DNA from 2 places in the Mycobacterium sp. NGS41 genome. Region 2 is predicted to be linked to the other one. Evidence: predicted binding sites of a transcription regulator. Region 2 holds the regulator's gene; the other holds the start of a gene.

Region 1 (7,904 bases), on a different contig from region 2:
GACTGCGGATCGGCCAGCTTGTCGGCATCGACCGGAGTCTTGGACCGGATCAGGGCTTTCACGTCGTCCAGGACGTCCCAGATATTGACGTTCATCCCGGCCAGCACCCGGTTGTCGCCGTCGAGCCAGAAGGCGACGAACTCACGGCCCGCCACGTCGCCCCGGAACACCACCCGGTCGAAGCTGGGCGCGTGCCCGGCATACTCCATGCCCAGGTCGTACTGATCGGTGAAGAAATAGGGCAGCTCGGTGTATTCGCCTGGCTTGCCAAGCATTCCGGCCGCGGCCACCGCGGGTTGCTTGAGCGCGTTGGCCCAGTGCTCGGTGCGGATCCGGGTAGCGAACAGCGGATGCTCGGCGGCGGCGATGTCGCCGACCGCGTAGATGTCGGGGTCGCTGGTGCGCAGCGATGCGTCCACGAGCACGCCGCCCTGAACGTCTGAGCCCATGGAAAGCCCGGCCTGTTCGGCGAGTTCGATGTTGGGCTTGGCGCCGACGGCTACCAGCACGGTGTCGGCGGCGACCGTCGACCCGTCGCGCAGCTTCAGCCCGGTCGCCTTGCCCTCTGCCGTCGAAATCTCCTCGACCTGCGCCTCCAGGCGCAGGTCCACTCCATGGTCGCGATGCAGCGCGGCGAACACTGCGCCGACGGTCTCGCCGAGCGCGGCCATCAGCGGTTGCTTGGCGGCCTCGACGACGGTGACGTCGACACCGCGCTGACGGGCAGCCGCGGCCACCTCCAGCCCGATCCATCCGGCGCCCACCACGGCAAGCGAACTTCCATCGGCCAAAACGGAATTCAGTGACGCGGCATCGGCGAACGTACGCAGATAGTGGACGCCGCCGGCATCGGATCCAGGTATCGGTGGACGCCGCGACGCTGATCCGGTCGCCAGCAACAGTTTGTCGTAGCTGATCGTAGTGCCGTCGGGCAACCCGACGGTATGCCCGGCGGGATCCAGCGAGCAGACCCGCAAGCCCAGTCTCAAGTCGACGTTGTGGTCGCGGTACCAGTCGGAGTTGTGCACGGTGAAATCGCTGAGCGATTTCTTGAAGGCCAGATACTCCTTGGACAGCGGTGGGCGTTCGTAGGGCAGCGGCTCTTCTTCGCCGAAGAAGATAATCTGCCCGTCGAAGTCATTGTCGCGCAATGCTTCTACCGCTTTAGCTCCGGCGAGCCCGCCGCCAACAATGACGAATGTGGTCGAGCTGGCCATGGTCGCTGCTCCATTCTGTTGTCGACGGTGCCAGCCTACTCGGGGCAGCTCAGCTCAGAAGTTTGCGCAGCGTAAGCGCATTGCGCACGGCGTGACCGCCGAGGTCGTTGTTGAAATACATCCAGACGTCGCGGCCGTCGTCGCGCCATTGCGTGATCCTGTCGGCCCAGCGGCGCAACTCATCGTCGGTGTAGTTGCCTGCGTAGATGGAATCCTGAGGCGGGCCGTGCATCCGGACGTAGACGAAGTCGGTAGTGGCTCGGGGAACGCACGGGAGTCCCGCGCCGCTCATCACTACATAGCCGGCGTGGCGGCGCTCCAGCAATTCGTATACAGCAGGGTCATCCCACGACGGATGGCGCAGCTCGACGGCCACGCGGATCGACCGCGGGACCGCACCCAGGAAGGCGTCCAGCCGCACGTCGTCGCGCTGTTGCCCAGGGTGCAGCTGCACCAGCAGCACTCCGCGGCGATCACCCAGCACTTCCCAACAGCGTTCGAACCGCTCGATCCAGGGTTCGGGCGAGGCCAGGCGACGGTAGTGGGTCAATCCTCGATGCGCTTTGACTGACATGGTCGTGCCGTGCGGCATCTGATCGCGCCACGCCGCGAACGTCGAATCCTTAGGCCAGCGGTAGAAACTGGCGTTGAGCTCGACCGTGTCGAACGTCTCGAGAAATCGGGCAAACCGCTTGGCGGAGGCTAGTTTTGGCGGATAGAGCACATCGGTCCAGTGGTCATAGGACCAGCCCGACGTGCCGATTCGCACCGTCACGGGCTGCTCAACCGGCGCAGTTCGTCGTCCAGCGACGCCCGCACCAGGGCCGCGGCCAGGCGGGCGTTGGCGCGCGGAGCCAGCGATGCGAGTTTCGTTGCGCTGGTGGGCAGGCCGAGCTGCTTTGCCGCGGAAGTAGCCCGATCGTCGAAATACGGCCGCGCCCAGGTCCAGACGTCTTGGACTTCGCGCAGGTAGATGTCGGCGCCGGTGTCGCCGATTCCCTTGAATTTCTTCAGCATTCGCTTCGCCGCGCTAACGTCGCGGTTGCTGCGGTCGGCGACTCCGCGCAGGTCACCGCCGTACTCGTCGCGGACGTGCTCGGCGATGTCGGTGAGCCGGGTAGCCGAGCTTTCGTCGTAGCGCACATAGTGAGCACGGCCGAACGCACTGATCATGGTCTGCCGGTCGGACGCCAGCACCGATTTCGGCGTGCGCAGACCGGCCTTGAACAACTCGCGGGCCGCGCTCGTCGCGATGGCGGCGTCGATCGGCTTGCTGGCCAGCATGCAGAGCACCAGCAGCTGAAACAGCGGCATCGGCTTGTCTTTGAGCGTGATTCCCGCTTCGGCTGCGTAGGTGGTGCCGGCGACCTTGAGCAGCCGTCGCGCCACCCGCTGGGGCTGATCCATACCCCGCCGCGTACCCGCGCGGCGCGGCCGCAAACTCCGAACGCCTACTTCGGCGGCAGCGTGCGCGCGTAATCCACGCCGCGGTTGACCCAACCCTGAAGTTGCCGTTTGGTTTTGACGCCGTCGGTGTCGACGCGTAGCCAGCCCCGCATCTCCCGGCCCCCCATCACCATGAGACTGACGTGCGCGCGTGCCAGCAGTTTATCGGTCTCGTCCGGCGGTACCCGCACCAGCAGCCCGCCCTGGCCGCTGGCGGCCACCGACATGTTGCCGTTAACCAGGAAGGCCAGCCCGCCGAACATCCGCTTCTCCTCGACACCACGCTGGGGGCCGAGCAATTCGCGGATCCGGTTGGCCAGGTCTTCGTCGTACGCCATCAGTCCAGGTCGACTCGAATGGTGAGCAGGTCGCTACCCATCAAGCGCACGACCGCGCTATTAAGCCGAGGCAGGTTTCCAAGCCGCCGCACTGGATCGTCGTCAGGCAGCAGATGCGCGGTTCCGTTGCGCCACTTTCCGCCGACGCGCACCCGTACCGCCGGGTTGGCCTTCATGTTGCGCACGTAGTCGGAGTGTTCGCCGTGTTCGGAGACCATCCAGAACTGGTTGTCGATCACCTTGCCACCCACGGCGGTGTGCCGCGGTTGTCCGGACTTGCGGCCGGTGGTTTCGAGCATGGTCACCGGCAAATTCCGGCCGATCGGATTGACCACGAGGCGTTGTACGCGATGGACCAACTGTCGTTTCAGACTCACGGGTCTATTCAACTCCATGCAGGCTCCGAACGTGACGACACCGTCACGCTCGCCGCCTAACGTGACGCCACCGTCACGCTCGATGGACGGGTCAGGCAGCGGCCGTTGCCTTAGCCGCTTGGCCCTCTGAAGGCGCCAGCGCCAGTGCGACGATCTCGGCGACATCGGTCATCGGCTTGACCGTCAGGGCGTCGAGCACTTCGGCGGGAACGTCGTCCAGATCCGGCTCGTTGCGCTGCGGAATGAAAACCGTTGACAATCCTGCGCGTTGGGCTGCCAGCAGCTTCTGCTTCACACCGCCGATCGGCAACACCCGGCCGTTCAGCGTGACCTCACCGGTCATGCCGACATCCGAGCGCACTTGCCGGCCGGTGGCCATCGACACCAGCGCGGTCACCATCGTCACCCCGGCTGACGGGCCGTCCTTGGGCACCGCTCCCGCCGGCACGTGCACGTGGATGCGCCGGTCCAGCGTCGTGGGGTCAACGCCCAGCTCCGCAGCGTGCGAGCGCACAAAAGACAACGCGATCTGCGCCGACTCCTTCATCACGTCGCCCAACTGCCCAGTCAGCTGCAAACCGGCTTCACCGTCGGTGGCGCCGGCTTCGATGAAGAGCACGTCGCCGCCCAAGCCGGTGACGGCCAGGCCGGTGGCTACACCAGGCACCGCGGTGCGTTCGGCCGATTCCGGCGTGAACCGCGGCCGTCCCAGGTAGCCGACCAGATCGGGCTCATCGATGATCATGGGCGCCTGCTCGTCGGCGAGCTTGGTGGTCACCTTGCGTAGCGCCTTGGCCAGCAGCCGCTCGAACTGCCGCACACCCGGCTCGCGGGTGTAGTCGGCGGCGATCTTGCGCAGCGCGGCCTCGGTCACCGTGACCTCGTCGTCGCTCAGCGCCGCCCGCTCCCGCTGCCGGGGCAGCAGGTAGTCGCGGGCGATGGCCACCTTGTCGTCCTCGGTGTAACCGTCGATCTGCACCAGCTCCATGCGGTCCAGCAGCGCCGACGGGATGTTCTCGATCACGTTGGCGGTGGCCAGAAACACCACGTCGGACAGGTCCAGGTCCAAATCCAGGTAGTGGTCGCGGAACGTGTGGTTCTGCGCCGGGTCGAGCACCTCCAGCAGCGCCGCGCTCGGGTCGCCGCGGTAGTCGGAGCCGACCTTGTCGATCTCGTCCAGCAGCACAACGGGATTCATCGACCCCGCCTCGCCGATCGCACGCACGATGCGGCCCGGCAGCGCGCCGACGTAGGTGCGCCGGTGCCCGCGGATCTCCGCCTCGTCGCGCACGCCGCCCAGCGCGACCCGCACGAACTCGCGGCCGAGCGCCCGCGCGACGCTCTCACCCAACGACGTTTTGCCCACGCCCGGTGGGCCGGCCAGCACCATCACCGCGCCGGAACCGCGGCCGCCGACGACCTGCAAGCCACGCTGCGCCCGACGGGTACGCACGGCCAGGTATTCGACGATGCGGTCCTTGACGTCTTCCAGCCCGTGATGGTCGGCGTCCAGGGTCTCCCGCGCCGCCTTGAGGTCCGTCGAGTCCTCGGTCCGCACATTCCACGGCAGGTCCAGCACGGTGTCCAGCCAGGTCCGGATCCAGCCGCTCTCCGGGCTCTGGTCGCTGGCGCGTTCCAGCTTGCCGACCTCGCGCAGCGCGGCCTCGCGAACCTTCTCGGGCAGGTCAGCGGCCTCGACGCGGGCCCGGTAATCATCGGAACCATCCGGTTCACCTTCGCCGAGCTCTTTGCGGATGGCCGCGAGTTGTTGCCGCAGCAGGAATTCCTTTTGCGTCTTCTCCATGCCGTCGCGCACGTCTTCGGCGATCTTGTCGTTGACCTCGACTTCGGCCAAATGCGAACTGGTCCAGTCGATGAGCACGCGCAACCGCTCGGCGACATCGGCCGTCTCCAGCAGTTGCCGCTTCTGCACGTCGCTCAGGTAGGACGCATAACCCGACGTGTCGGCCAGCGCCGACGGGTCGGTCAGGCTGTTGACATAGTCGACGATCTGCCAGGCCTCGCGACGTTGCAGCATGGCCAGCAGCAGCTTCTTGTATTCGGCCGCCAGAGCCTTGACGTCGTCGGTCACTTCCTGGTCCGCGACCTCGCTCACCTCGACCCACAACGCGGCCCCGGGCCCGCTGGCGCCCGCGCCGATGTGCGCGCGGCGCTCACCGCGCACGACCGCGGCGGTGCCACCACCGGCGATGCGTCCGACTTGCAGAATCTTCGCGACCACGCCGTGCGACGGGTACCGGTCCTCCAGCCGGGGGGCGATCAGCAATTGACCTGATTCACTGGCCTGAGCGGCGTCGATCGCGGCCCGAGCGGGCTCGTCCAGCGCAATCGGGACCACCATTCCGGGCAGCACTATGGTGTCGGTCACAAACAGCACCGGCACCGATTTGGCGTCAGCCATCAATCCTCCAAAGTTTGAGTCCGATGCGCTCAACCTTGTTGACGGCCGGTTTGTTCCCGGCTTGATTTCGCTAACAGCGTCACGCCGGCGTGAGGCTCGGTCAGTGCTGGCCTTCCACCGCGCGCTGACGGGCCCGGAAGGCTTGCACCTTGGCGCGGTTGCCGCAGGTACTCATCCCGCACCAATGCCGGTTCTTGGCTCGCGACGAGTCCAGGTAGAGCCGCGTGCATCCGGGATGGGCACACCGCTTGACGTTGATGAAGTCGTCGTCGGCCAAAAGTTCGAGCAGATCCGCGGCCAGGCTCGCGAGCAACTGTGCGGTGGTGCCACCGCGGCTGACCGACCCGTTTCTGCGCAGCCGAGGTGTCAGGCGGGGCTGAGCGGCCCAATCGTTGATGAGTGTGACGTCGGCGGGTCTCGGCCCGCGGCGGTCGAGTCGGGCGATGACGGTCCGGTAGATGGCTTCGCGCAGTGCGATTGCGGCCGCGAGGTCGTCATCGGTGACATCGATCGATGTATCCGAGAGCCCCGCTTGAACCGCCCAGTCCGACAGCCGTTCGGGGTCCGTCAGCAGATCCTCACGTTGGGAGTCGCGCCGTTTCACCGTGCCGGCGAAGTCCAGGCAGTCGCGGCCGCTCACGTAGACGAACATCACAAGTAACCACCTTGACGGGTTTCACTACCGCGCGCAAGCTGTAACCATCTAGATCGGTTACCAAACCGTTACCCGAACGTGTGAACCCAAGCAGCACTTCCGACGTGTGACGAAGTAACGAAATGTGAAAGGAGCCAACCCGAATGGATCTCGACCGCATCACCCGTCCGCTGAGGTTAGCCAGAGGATCGCACCAACCCGGGTCGGGCAAAGGGTGCGCGATGAACGTGATCTCATACATCAACGGCGACGAGCGGATCACCGACTTCCCCGCCTGCTCGGCCCGCCCGCTGAGCCTGCTCGTCCAGACGTGTAACGACCTGCTGGCGGGGTCCGACGGCTACCTGTCACCGGAAAACAGCGTGCTGGCCCTCGACCTTGCCTGGCAGACCGTGGGAACCGCGGACGTCCCCCAGACCGTCGTGCATGCCTGGGTGGCGGAACTGCTGACCAATCCCAGCTGGGGAGTGCTTCAGTACGCCCGGCTCACCGCGCATAAGGCGATCATCGACATCGCCAAGCTGCACCGTGCTGCGGCCTCGGGCGACATGCCGGCGATCACCGAATGGAAGGCCGCCGATCGCGCCGCCCGCGCCGTGGCGGCGAACCTGACTGGCGCCGGAATGTATGCCCTGTGGACGGCGTTTGAGTCGGCCACCGTCGTCGATGACCGGCCGTTGGTCACGTTGGATCACGTGGTCGCGCACGCCGAGAATGCCCATGCGCTGGCGTCCGGGGGCACCAGGGTCGGCCGGACCGTCGCGTTCACCCGGCAGGCGATCGCTTCCTGGCGTGAACTCGGTGTGCCGAGCAGTCGCAAAAGCCGCCAAAACAGGCGCGAATTGGGCGATTTTGCGTTCCCCCGCAAGCGGGAGGTGCCCCCAGCTCGCCGAGGTTAGCCGGGCACCAGCCGGCGCAACTGCGTCACGTGCCTGGGCGAGAGTTCCTCCAGGCAAGTGACGCCGAGCAGCGCCATGGTCCGGGTGATGCCGCTTTGCAGAATGTCGATCGCGCGCTTGACACCGGCCTCGCCACCGGCCATCAGCCCGTAGAGGTAGGCCCGGCCGACCAGCGTGCACCGTGCCCCCAGTGCCACCGCGGCGACGATGTCGGCGCCCGACATGATGCCGGTATCCATCAGGATCTCGGTGTCCTTGCCGACCTCGCGCGCAACCGCCGGCAACAGATGGAAGGGCACCGGCGCCCGGTCGAGCTGGCGACCTCCGTGATTGGACAAGACGACGCCGTCGGCGCCGCGATCGACAACCGTGCGGGCATCGTCCAGCGTCTGGATCCCCTTCACCACGAGCTTGCCGGGCCACCGATCCTTGATCCAAGCCAGGTCGTCGAAGGTGACGCTGGGATCGAACATGGTGTTCAGGTATTCGCCCACGGTTCCTGACCAGCGATCCAGCGACGCGAAGGACAGCGGCTCGGTGGTGAACAGGT
Region 2 (7,904 bases):
GGTAAATGGCGGCGTGCCGGTGAGCGCTTCGAACAGCACGCAGGCCAGCGCGTAGATGTCGGCACGGAGAGTCACGACACTGTTGTCGCCGGTGAAGCGTTCCGGCGCCATGTAGGTCCAGGTTCCCAGGGTGTCGCCGGCCTGCGTCAACGTCTCCTCGGTAGCGGCGTTGGCAATCCCGAAGTCCACCAGATAGGCGAAGCCGTCGGCCGTGATGAGGATGTTGCCCGGTTTCACGTCGCGGTGTAGCACGCCGGCACCGTGCGCGGCGTCTAGCGCCGAGGCGACCTGGGCCACTATCGACACGGCTTTCGCGGGCGGCAGCGGCCCGGTCCGCTCCAGCATGGTGTCCAAGTCGATGCCGTTGATCAGCCGCATATCGACGTAGAGCTGCCCGTCGATCTCGCCGGTGGAATGAATCGGCACGACGTGCGGATCCTGCAAGCGCCCGGCAATCCGCGCTTCGCGCTGCAGCCGCTGCCGGTAGCCCCGGTCCAGCGCGTACTTCTGCGCAATCAGCTTCAACGCCACGACGCGGTCCATGACGGTGTCCTGGGCCTCATAGACGGTTCCCATACCGCCGCTGCCCAGCAACCGCTTCAGCAAGTAAGGACCGAACCGCGTCCCCAGCTGTAGGCCTGTAGTCATCGCCGCTCTCCTGTAGCCGGTCACCACTCAATATCGTTACGCGACAGTCGACTTCGCTTGGCGATCGCCAAGTCGTCGAGGTCAGGTGTGGGCGATCGGCCGAGGATCTTCTGCCTACTGCAGGCAAACGCTAACTGCGGCAGTACTCCATCGGTTAAGTAGTCGACTACTGCATTCCCGAGCCCAGTGATTCCCGGGCGCGCTTAGAATCGAGGTCCGTGGGGTTAGAGGACCAAAACGCGTTGCAGGTGTTGCGCGACGCATTTCAGCCGGAAACCCCCAACGAACTCGTTCGGCGGTTCTACGCCCACTGGTTTGACCTCGACGTCTCGGTGCGCGACCTGTTTCCACCCGAAATGGAAGGCCAGCGCGCCGCTTTCGCTCACGCGCTGCACTGGGTGTACGGCGAGCTGGTCGCCCAGCGCGCCGACGAGCCGGTGGCGTTTCTGGCCCAGCTCGGCCGCGATCACCGCAAATACGGTGTGCTGCCGGGTCACTACGACACGTTGCGGGGTGCGCTCTACACCATGCTGCGGACCCGGCTGGGTGAGGCGTGGACGGATGCCGTCGACGCCGCGGCTACGCAGTCGCTCAACCTGATCACCGGGGTGATGAGCGGCGCCGCCGACGCCGAGGAGGGACCCGCCTGGTGGGAGGGCACCGTCACCGAGCACATCCGCGCGTCGCGGGATCTGGCGGTCGTTCGGCTGCTCCTGGACCGCCCGATGCCCTACCACCCCGGCCAGTACGTCAACGTCCACGTCCCGCAATGCCCGCGCCGCTGGCGATATCTCAGCCCCGCCATTCCGGCCGACCCCGACGGCGCGATCGAGTTCCACGTCCGAGTCGTACCCGGCGGATTGGTCAGCACCGCCGTCGTCAACGAGACTCGGCCCGGCGACCGGTGGCGATTGTCCACCCCGCACGGCGGCATGTGGGTGGACCCCAACGGCGGGGACGTGCTGATGGTGGCCGGCAGCACCGGACTCGCGCCGCTGCGGGCATTGATCATTAATCTCTCCCGCCACGCGCAGAACCCACGGGTGCATCTGTTCTTCGGCGCGCGATACCGCTGCGAGCTCTACGACCTGCCCACCCTGTGGCAGGTCGCGGCCCACAACCCGTGGCTGTCGGTCTCGCCGGTCTCGGAGTACAGCCGCGACCCGGCCTGGGCGGCCGACTACCCGGACGTGACGCCGCCCCGCGGCCTGCACGTGCACCAAACCGGCCGGCTGCCAGAGGTGGTGACCAAATACGGGGGCTGGGGCGACCGGCAGATCCTGATCTGCGGCGGACCGGCCATGGTCCGCGCCACCAAAGCGGCGCTGATCGCCAAAGGCACTCCGCCAGAACGTATCCAACACGATCCGCTGTCCAGGTAAGTCGAGGTAAGCCATGCGCTCAGTTACGCTGCGTGACCCTTCGTCGCCCCCGTCGTCGCCGGTGGCCGCGCAGTTCGTACCGGAGGCCGGCATGATCGGCGTTTCGCTGACCGACTCCGAGGTGGAACTACTCGGCCAGCGACGTGGTCTGGATGCCTACCTCACCGACGGCAAGACGATGGGCATCCCGATTCTCTACCCGTGGGCAAATCGGTTGGGCTCCAACAGCTATACCGTCGACGGCGAGGTCGTCACCCTGGAGCCCGGCACCGACGGCGTCCGCACCGACCCGAACGGGTTGCCGATCCACGGCCTGGTCGCCGGCTATCGGGGCTGGCGAGTCATGAGCGAAACGGCCAACGAGCTGATCGCCGAACTGAACTTCGGCACCGATCCGGCGCTACTGGCCAGCTTCCCGTTCCCGCACCTGCTGGTGGTGCGGGTCGGGCTCGTCGACCGGACGCTGACCGTGCACACCACCGCGGCCGCCACCACCGACAAGGCTGTGCCGCTTTGTTTCGGCTTCCACCCGTACCTTCGGTTGCCTGGCGTGCCCCGCAGCCAGTGGCGCATCGAAACGCCGCGGCTGCGCCATCTGCTCGTCGACGACCGTGGACTGCCTACCGGCGAGAGCGAGCCGCAGCCGGCCGCCTCGGAAACGTTGGGCGACAAGGCTTTCGACGATGGCTACGACCAGGTCGCCGACGGCGCGGTGTTTGCGGTGTCGGGCACTGACCGACGCATCGAGGTCCGCTTCGATCACGGCTTCCCGGCGGCGCAGATCTTCGCACCCCCCGCCGAGGACCTGGTATGTTTCGAGCCGATGGCCGCGCCAACCGACGCGTTGCGTCAAGGCGGCTATCGCAGCGCGCACCCAGGCGAGCCGGCGGTGGCCCAGTTCTCTATTCGGGTGTGAGCTAACGCGCCCTAACGCGACCTGCGTGGCTGCCAGACCACCAGGGCCGTGCTCTTGGGCACCACCGCGAGATCGCGGCGCTGGGTGGCGCGCAAGGCCGCCAATTCCTCACTCATTTCCTGCAGCCTCGACTGCAGCGCCTCCACCTGGTTGGTGAGCTCGATGATCCGCTTGATGCCGGCGAGGTTGACACCCTCGTCCTGCGAGAGCCGCTGCACCTCGCGCAGCAGATCCACGTCGTGCTCGGAATAGCGACGCCCGCCACCGGAGGTGCGTTCCGGGCGGACCAGCCCGAGCCGGTCGTAAGTACGCAGCGTCTGCGCGTGCATGCCGGACAATTCGGCGGCCACCGAGATCAAGAACGTCCGCGACTCTTGCCTTTTCTTCGGATTCTTCGGATCCCTGACCATCAGCGATTACCTGCCCATCCGGCCCGCGGGTCGAAACCACTTGACCGCTCGGCCGCCGCATAGGCCTCCAGCGTCTCCTGGGCGGCGCCCTCCACATTCGGCGGGACGGCAACCTTTACGGTGACAAGCAAGTCGCCGTTGCCGCCGCTGCGCTTGGGCACACCGCGTCCGCGCACCCGCAGGATGCGGCCATCGGCGGTACCCTTTGGCACCCGGACGCCCACCGTGCCGTCCAGCGTCGGTACCGAAAGCGTTGAGCCCAACGCCAATTCGGCGAAGCTGACCGGGATGGTCACGGTGAGGTCGTCACCGTCGCGGCCAAAGACCTTGTCGGGCCGCACATGCACCGTCACGTACAGGTCGCCCGACGGGGCACCCCGTAGCCCGGCCTCGCCCTGCCCGGCCAGCCGGATCCGCTGCCCGTCCTCGACGCCGGGCGGTATCCGCACGTTGATGGTGCGGCTGCGGGTCGTGACGCCGGTGCCTTTGCACTCCTCGCAGGGGTGCTCGATGATCGAGCCGCTGCCCCGGCAGTCGGTGCAGGGTTCGGAGAAGCCGAATGCGCCCTGGTTGCGGCTGATCACGCCGGAGCCGTTGCAGGTGGGACACACCTTCGGGCTGGTGCCCGGGCGCGCGCCGCTGCCGTGGCAGTTGGTGCACGGCGCCGGGCTGGTCAGCCGCAACGGCATCGCGACGCCCTTGGCGGCCTCGATGAAGTTCAGCTCGGTTTCGGTCTCCAGGTCGTTGCCGCGGCGTGGCCGGGTGGGACGAGGGCTGGCGCCGCGGCCGAACAAGCCGCCGAACAGGTCGCCGATGTTGGTCCCGCCGGACCGGCCCGCGGCGTCGAACAAATCGTTGAGGTTGAATTCGGCGCCGTCACCGCCCATTCCGAAGCCGCCGAAGCCGCCGGTGTCGAACCGCCGGCCACCTAAACCACCGCCGGCGAACAGTCGGCGGGTTTCGTCGTACTCCTTGCGCTTGGCCTCGTCGGACAACACGCTGTACGCCTCGGAGACAGCTTTGAACCGCTCCGCCCCGCCGGGGTTCTTGTCCGGATGCAGATCGGAAGCGAGCTTGCGATATGCCGTCTTGATCTCTTTGGCGCTGGCGTCGGAGGAGACGCCCAGCTCCTTATAGAAGTCCTTTTCGACCCATTCGCGCTGGGCCATTTCGCGTCACCCCCTCTCACCTTCCTGCATTGCCGTCACTAATTTTCCGCTGACTCTGATTCTGTGCCCTGCTCGCCCGGGGCGTCCGCGTTATCGTCCGTGTCGGCCAGCTCGGTTTCGGCGGCCGGCACGGCCGTATCGACCGAGTCGCCGGGCACCGTGTCGACGACCCCGACCAGGGCGTGGCGCAAGACCTGGTCGCCCAGTTTGTAGCCCTGCCGCATGACGGTCCCGATCACCGGTCTGGAGCCCTCGGCGCCGTCGCCGTCGTGCTGCACGGCTTCATGCAGGACGGGGTCGAAATCCTCGCCCTCGGCACCGAAGGACGTCAGGCCGAACGCGGTCAGCGCACTCGTCAGCTTGTCGGCGACCGACTTCAACGGCCCCGACTCCAGATCGCCATGCTTGCGCGCCCGGTCGAGATCGTCGAGCACACCCAGCAACTGGCTGACGACAGCCGCTTTGGCGCGATCTGCGGCCGCTTGCTGGTCGCGCAACGCCCGCTTGCGGTAGTTGGTGAAGTCGGCCTGCACCCGTTGCAGGTCCGCGGTCAGCTCGGCGACTTTGTCTGTCGTCTTGTCCGAGGCCTGATCCGCGGGGCTGCCGGCCTGACCCGAAGGCCCGTCGCCTCCCGGCGGACCGCCGGGAGGGACGTGCCGAACTTCACCTGTTTCGGGGTCGATCCGTCGTTTGTCAGTGACCGTCACCTGTTCCGGATTGCCTTCCGTCACTTTGACTCCCGATCGTCATCGACCACCTCCGCGTCCACCACATCGTCGGATGCGCTGGCGCCGGCGCCGGGCTCGGCGCCCGTAGCGTCAGAGGCGGCGCCCTGAGCGGCCTGGGTGGCCTCGTAGATCGCCTGTCCCAGTGCCTGCGACTCCTGGCCCAGCTTCTCCATCGCGGACTTGATCGCGGCGATATCCGAGCCACCGAGCGCTGTCTTGGCCTCCGCCACTGCGGCATCGACCTTGTTCAGCGTGTCCTCGGGGACCTTCGAACCGCCTTCAGCTTCGCGCTGCTCTTTGACGAACTTCTCCGTCTGGTAGACCAGCGTTTCGGCCTGGTTGCGGACGTCGGCCTCCTCGCGACGCTTGCGGTCCTCGTCGGCGTGCGCCTCGGCGTCCTTGATCATCCGGTCGATTTCTTCCTTGGACAGGCCAGAGCCCTCCTGGATCCGGATGGTGTTCTCCTTGCCGGTGCCCTTGTCCTTGGCCGTGACATGCACGATGCCGTTGGCGTCGATGTCGAAGGTCACCTCGATCTGCGGGACGCCGCGCGGAGCCGGCGGGATACCGGTCAGCTCGAAGGAGCCGAGCAGCTTGTTGTGCGAGGCGATCTCGCGCTCACCCTGATAGACCTGGATCTGCACCGACGGCTGGTTGTCGTCGGCGGTGGTGAAGGTCTCCGACCGCTTGGTGGGGATCGTGGTGTTGCGCTCGATGAGCTTGGTCATCACGCCACCCTTGGTCTCGATACCCAGGCTCAGCGGCGTAACGTCAAGCAGCAGAACGTCTTTGACCTCGCCCTTGAGGACACCCGCCTGCAGCGCGGCACCCACGGCCACGACCTCGTCGGGGTTGACGCCCTTGTTGGGCTCCTTGCCGCCGGTCATCTCCTTGACCAGATCGCTGACCGCGGGCATCCGGGTCGAACCGCCGACCATCACCACGTGATCGATGTCGGACACCGAGATGCTGGCGTCCTTGATGACCTGCTGGAAGGGCTGACGGGTGCGGTCCAGCAGATCCTGAGTGATCTTCTGGAACTCGGCGCGGGTCAGCTGCTCGTCGAGGAACAACGGGTTCTTGTCCGCGTCGACGGTGATGTAGGGCAGGTTGATCGACGTGCTGCCCGACGAGGACAGCTCGATCTTGGCCTTCTCGGCGGCTTCCCGCAGCCGCTGCATGGCCATCTTGTCCTTGGTCAGGTCGATGCCGCTGGTCCCTTTGAACTTGTCGACCAGCCAGTTGACGATGCGGTCGTCCCAGTCGTCGCCGCCCAGGTGGTTGTCACCGCTGGTGGCGCGAACCTCGACCACGCCCTCGCCGATCTCGAGCAGCGAGACGTCGAAGGTGCCGCCGCCGAGGTCGAAGACCAGGATGGTCTGTTCCTTCTCGCCCTTGTCCAGGCCGTAGGCCAGGGCTGCGGCGGTCGGCTCGTTGACGATGCGCAGCACGTTGAGACCCGCGATCTGGCCTGATTCCTTGGTGGCCTGGCGCTGGGCGTCGTTGAAGTAAGCGGGGACGGTGATGACCGCGTCGGTGATGTCCTCACCAAGATAGGCCTCCGCGTCGCGCTTCAACTTCATCAAGATCCGGGCGCTGATCTCCTGCGCCGTGTATTTCTTGCCGTCGATCTCGATGGACCAATCGGTGCCCATGTGCCGCTTGACCGAACGCACAGTGCGGTCGACGTTGGTCACCGCCTGGTTCTTGGCCGGCTGGCCGACGAGCACTTCGCCGTTGCGTGCGAATGCGACGACGGACGGCGTGGTCCGGGAGCCTTCGGAATTTGCGACGACGACCGGGTCGCCACCTTCCAGCACGGATACGACGGAGTTGGTGGTCCCGAGGTCGATACCGACCGCACGAGCCATAGTGATTCCTCCTGAGTAGTTGGCTTCTGTGTTGCACTATGCTGAGTGAACCCCGCTCAAGACTGCTACCGGTAAAGCCCGGATGTCAACTCAGACTTGAGCTGCATCCACTCAACTTGTTGACCATGCTAACGGCAGGCGCCGACATCTTGTTCCCGGGGGTCCGAAATCTCTCGGCCTGGGCGGTCGGGGGCCTATCGCGGCGAGGCATCGAGCGTGAAGTGCTGGCTTGAGCGTGAAGTGGCGGCTTTGAAGTGGCGGCTTGAGCGTGAACTGGCGGCTTTGATTGTGTATCCGGGGCGAGAAAATCGACGAATCTGCGCCCTACATGCACGCGCAAAGCCGTCGTTTCACAGCCAACGCCGTGGCTTCACCGTCAACGCCGTGGCTTCACCGTCAACGCCGTGGCTTCACCCTCAACGCCAACACTTCACAGCCGACGCAGCGAGGCCCCGGAAATAACAGAGCGCTTGCTCTGTTATCCTGTCCGCATGCCCCGCCCCCGCATACATGACCCCGACCGCGTCCTCGACGCCGCCGAGTCGCTGGTGGCCGCCTCCGGGCCGGCCGCAGTGACCATCCGGGCGATCAGCGCGGCCGTCGGCGTCTCGAACGGCGCGGTGTATCACACCTTCGGGTCGCGGACGGGACTGTTGGCCCGGGCGTGGCTGCGGGCCGGGCACCGGTTTCTGGATGCCCAGACAGAGTTGGTGGATCAGGCACCGTCGGGAATCCAGGCCGTATTGGCTGCCGCTGACACGCCCGCGGTTTTCGCCGAGC

What was found. The regulator HspR, encoded in region 2, represses chaperone genes until heat shock. The targets are predictions, from matches to a motif close to ANNTGAGTNNNNNNNACTCANNT.
Region 1: the regulator HspR is predicted to act here: its motif matches at 5,813-5,835, upstream of lon (endopeptidase La).

What each region holds. Positions count from the first base shown of each region.
Region 1 is NZ_JCALDF010000014.1:30,680-38,583, forward strand. It holds gene AC5Y21_RS14630 (NAD(P)/FAD-dependent oxidoreductase) at 1-1,217, opposite strand, end outside; gene AC5Y21_RS14635 (DUF72 domain-containing protein) at 1,267-1,992, opposite strand; gene AC5Y21_RS14640 (HhH-GDP family DNA glycosylase) at 1,989-2,624, opposite strand; gene AC5Y21_RS14645 (TfoX/Sxy family protein) at 2,669-3,001, opposite strand; gene AC5Y21_RS14650 (nitroreductase family deazaflavin-dependent oxidoreductase) at 3,001-3,396, opposite strand; gene lon (endopeptidase La) at 3,470-5,800, opposite strand; gene AC5Y21_RS14660 (CGNR zinc finger domain-containing protein) at 5,901-6,452, opposite strand; gene AC5Y21_RS14665 (hypothetical protein) at 6,677-7,354, shown strand; gene AC5Y21_RS14670 (alpha-hydroxy acid oxidase) at 7,351-7,904, opposite strand, start outside.
Region 2 is NZ_JCALDF010000010.1:130,162-138,065, forward strand. It holds partial or broken gene AC5Y21_RS12300 (serine/threonine-protein kinase) at 1-648, opposite strand, end outside; gene AC5Y21_RS12305 (FAD-binding oxidoreductase) at 867-2,030, shown strand; gene AC5Y21_RS12310 (aldose 1-epimerase) at 2,044-2,946, shown strand; gene AC5Y21_RS12315 (heat shock protein transcriptional repressor HspR) at 2,958-3,356, opposite strand; gene dnaJ (molecular chaperone DnaJ) at 3,356-4,525, opposite strand; gene grpE (nucleotide exchange factor GrpE) at 4,564-5,256, opposite strand; gene dnaK (molecular chaperone DnaK) at 5,253-7,124, opposite strand; gene AC5Y21_RS12335 (TetR/AcrR family transcriptional regulator) at 7,616-7,904, shown strand, end outside.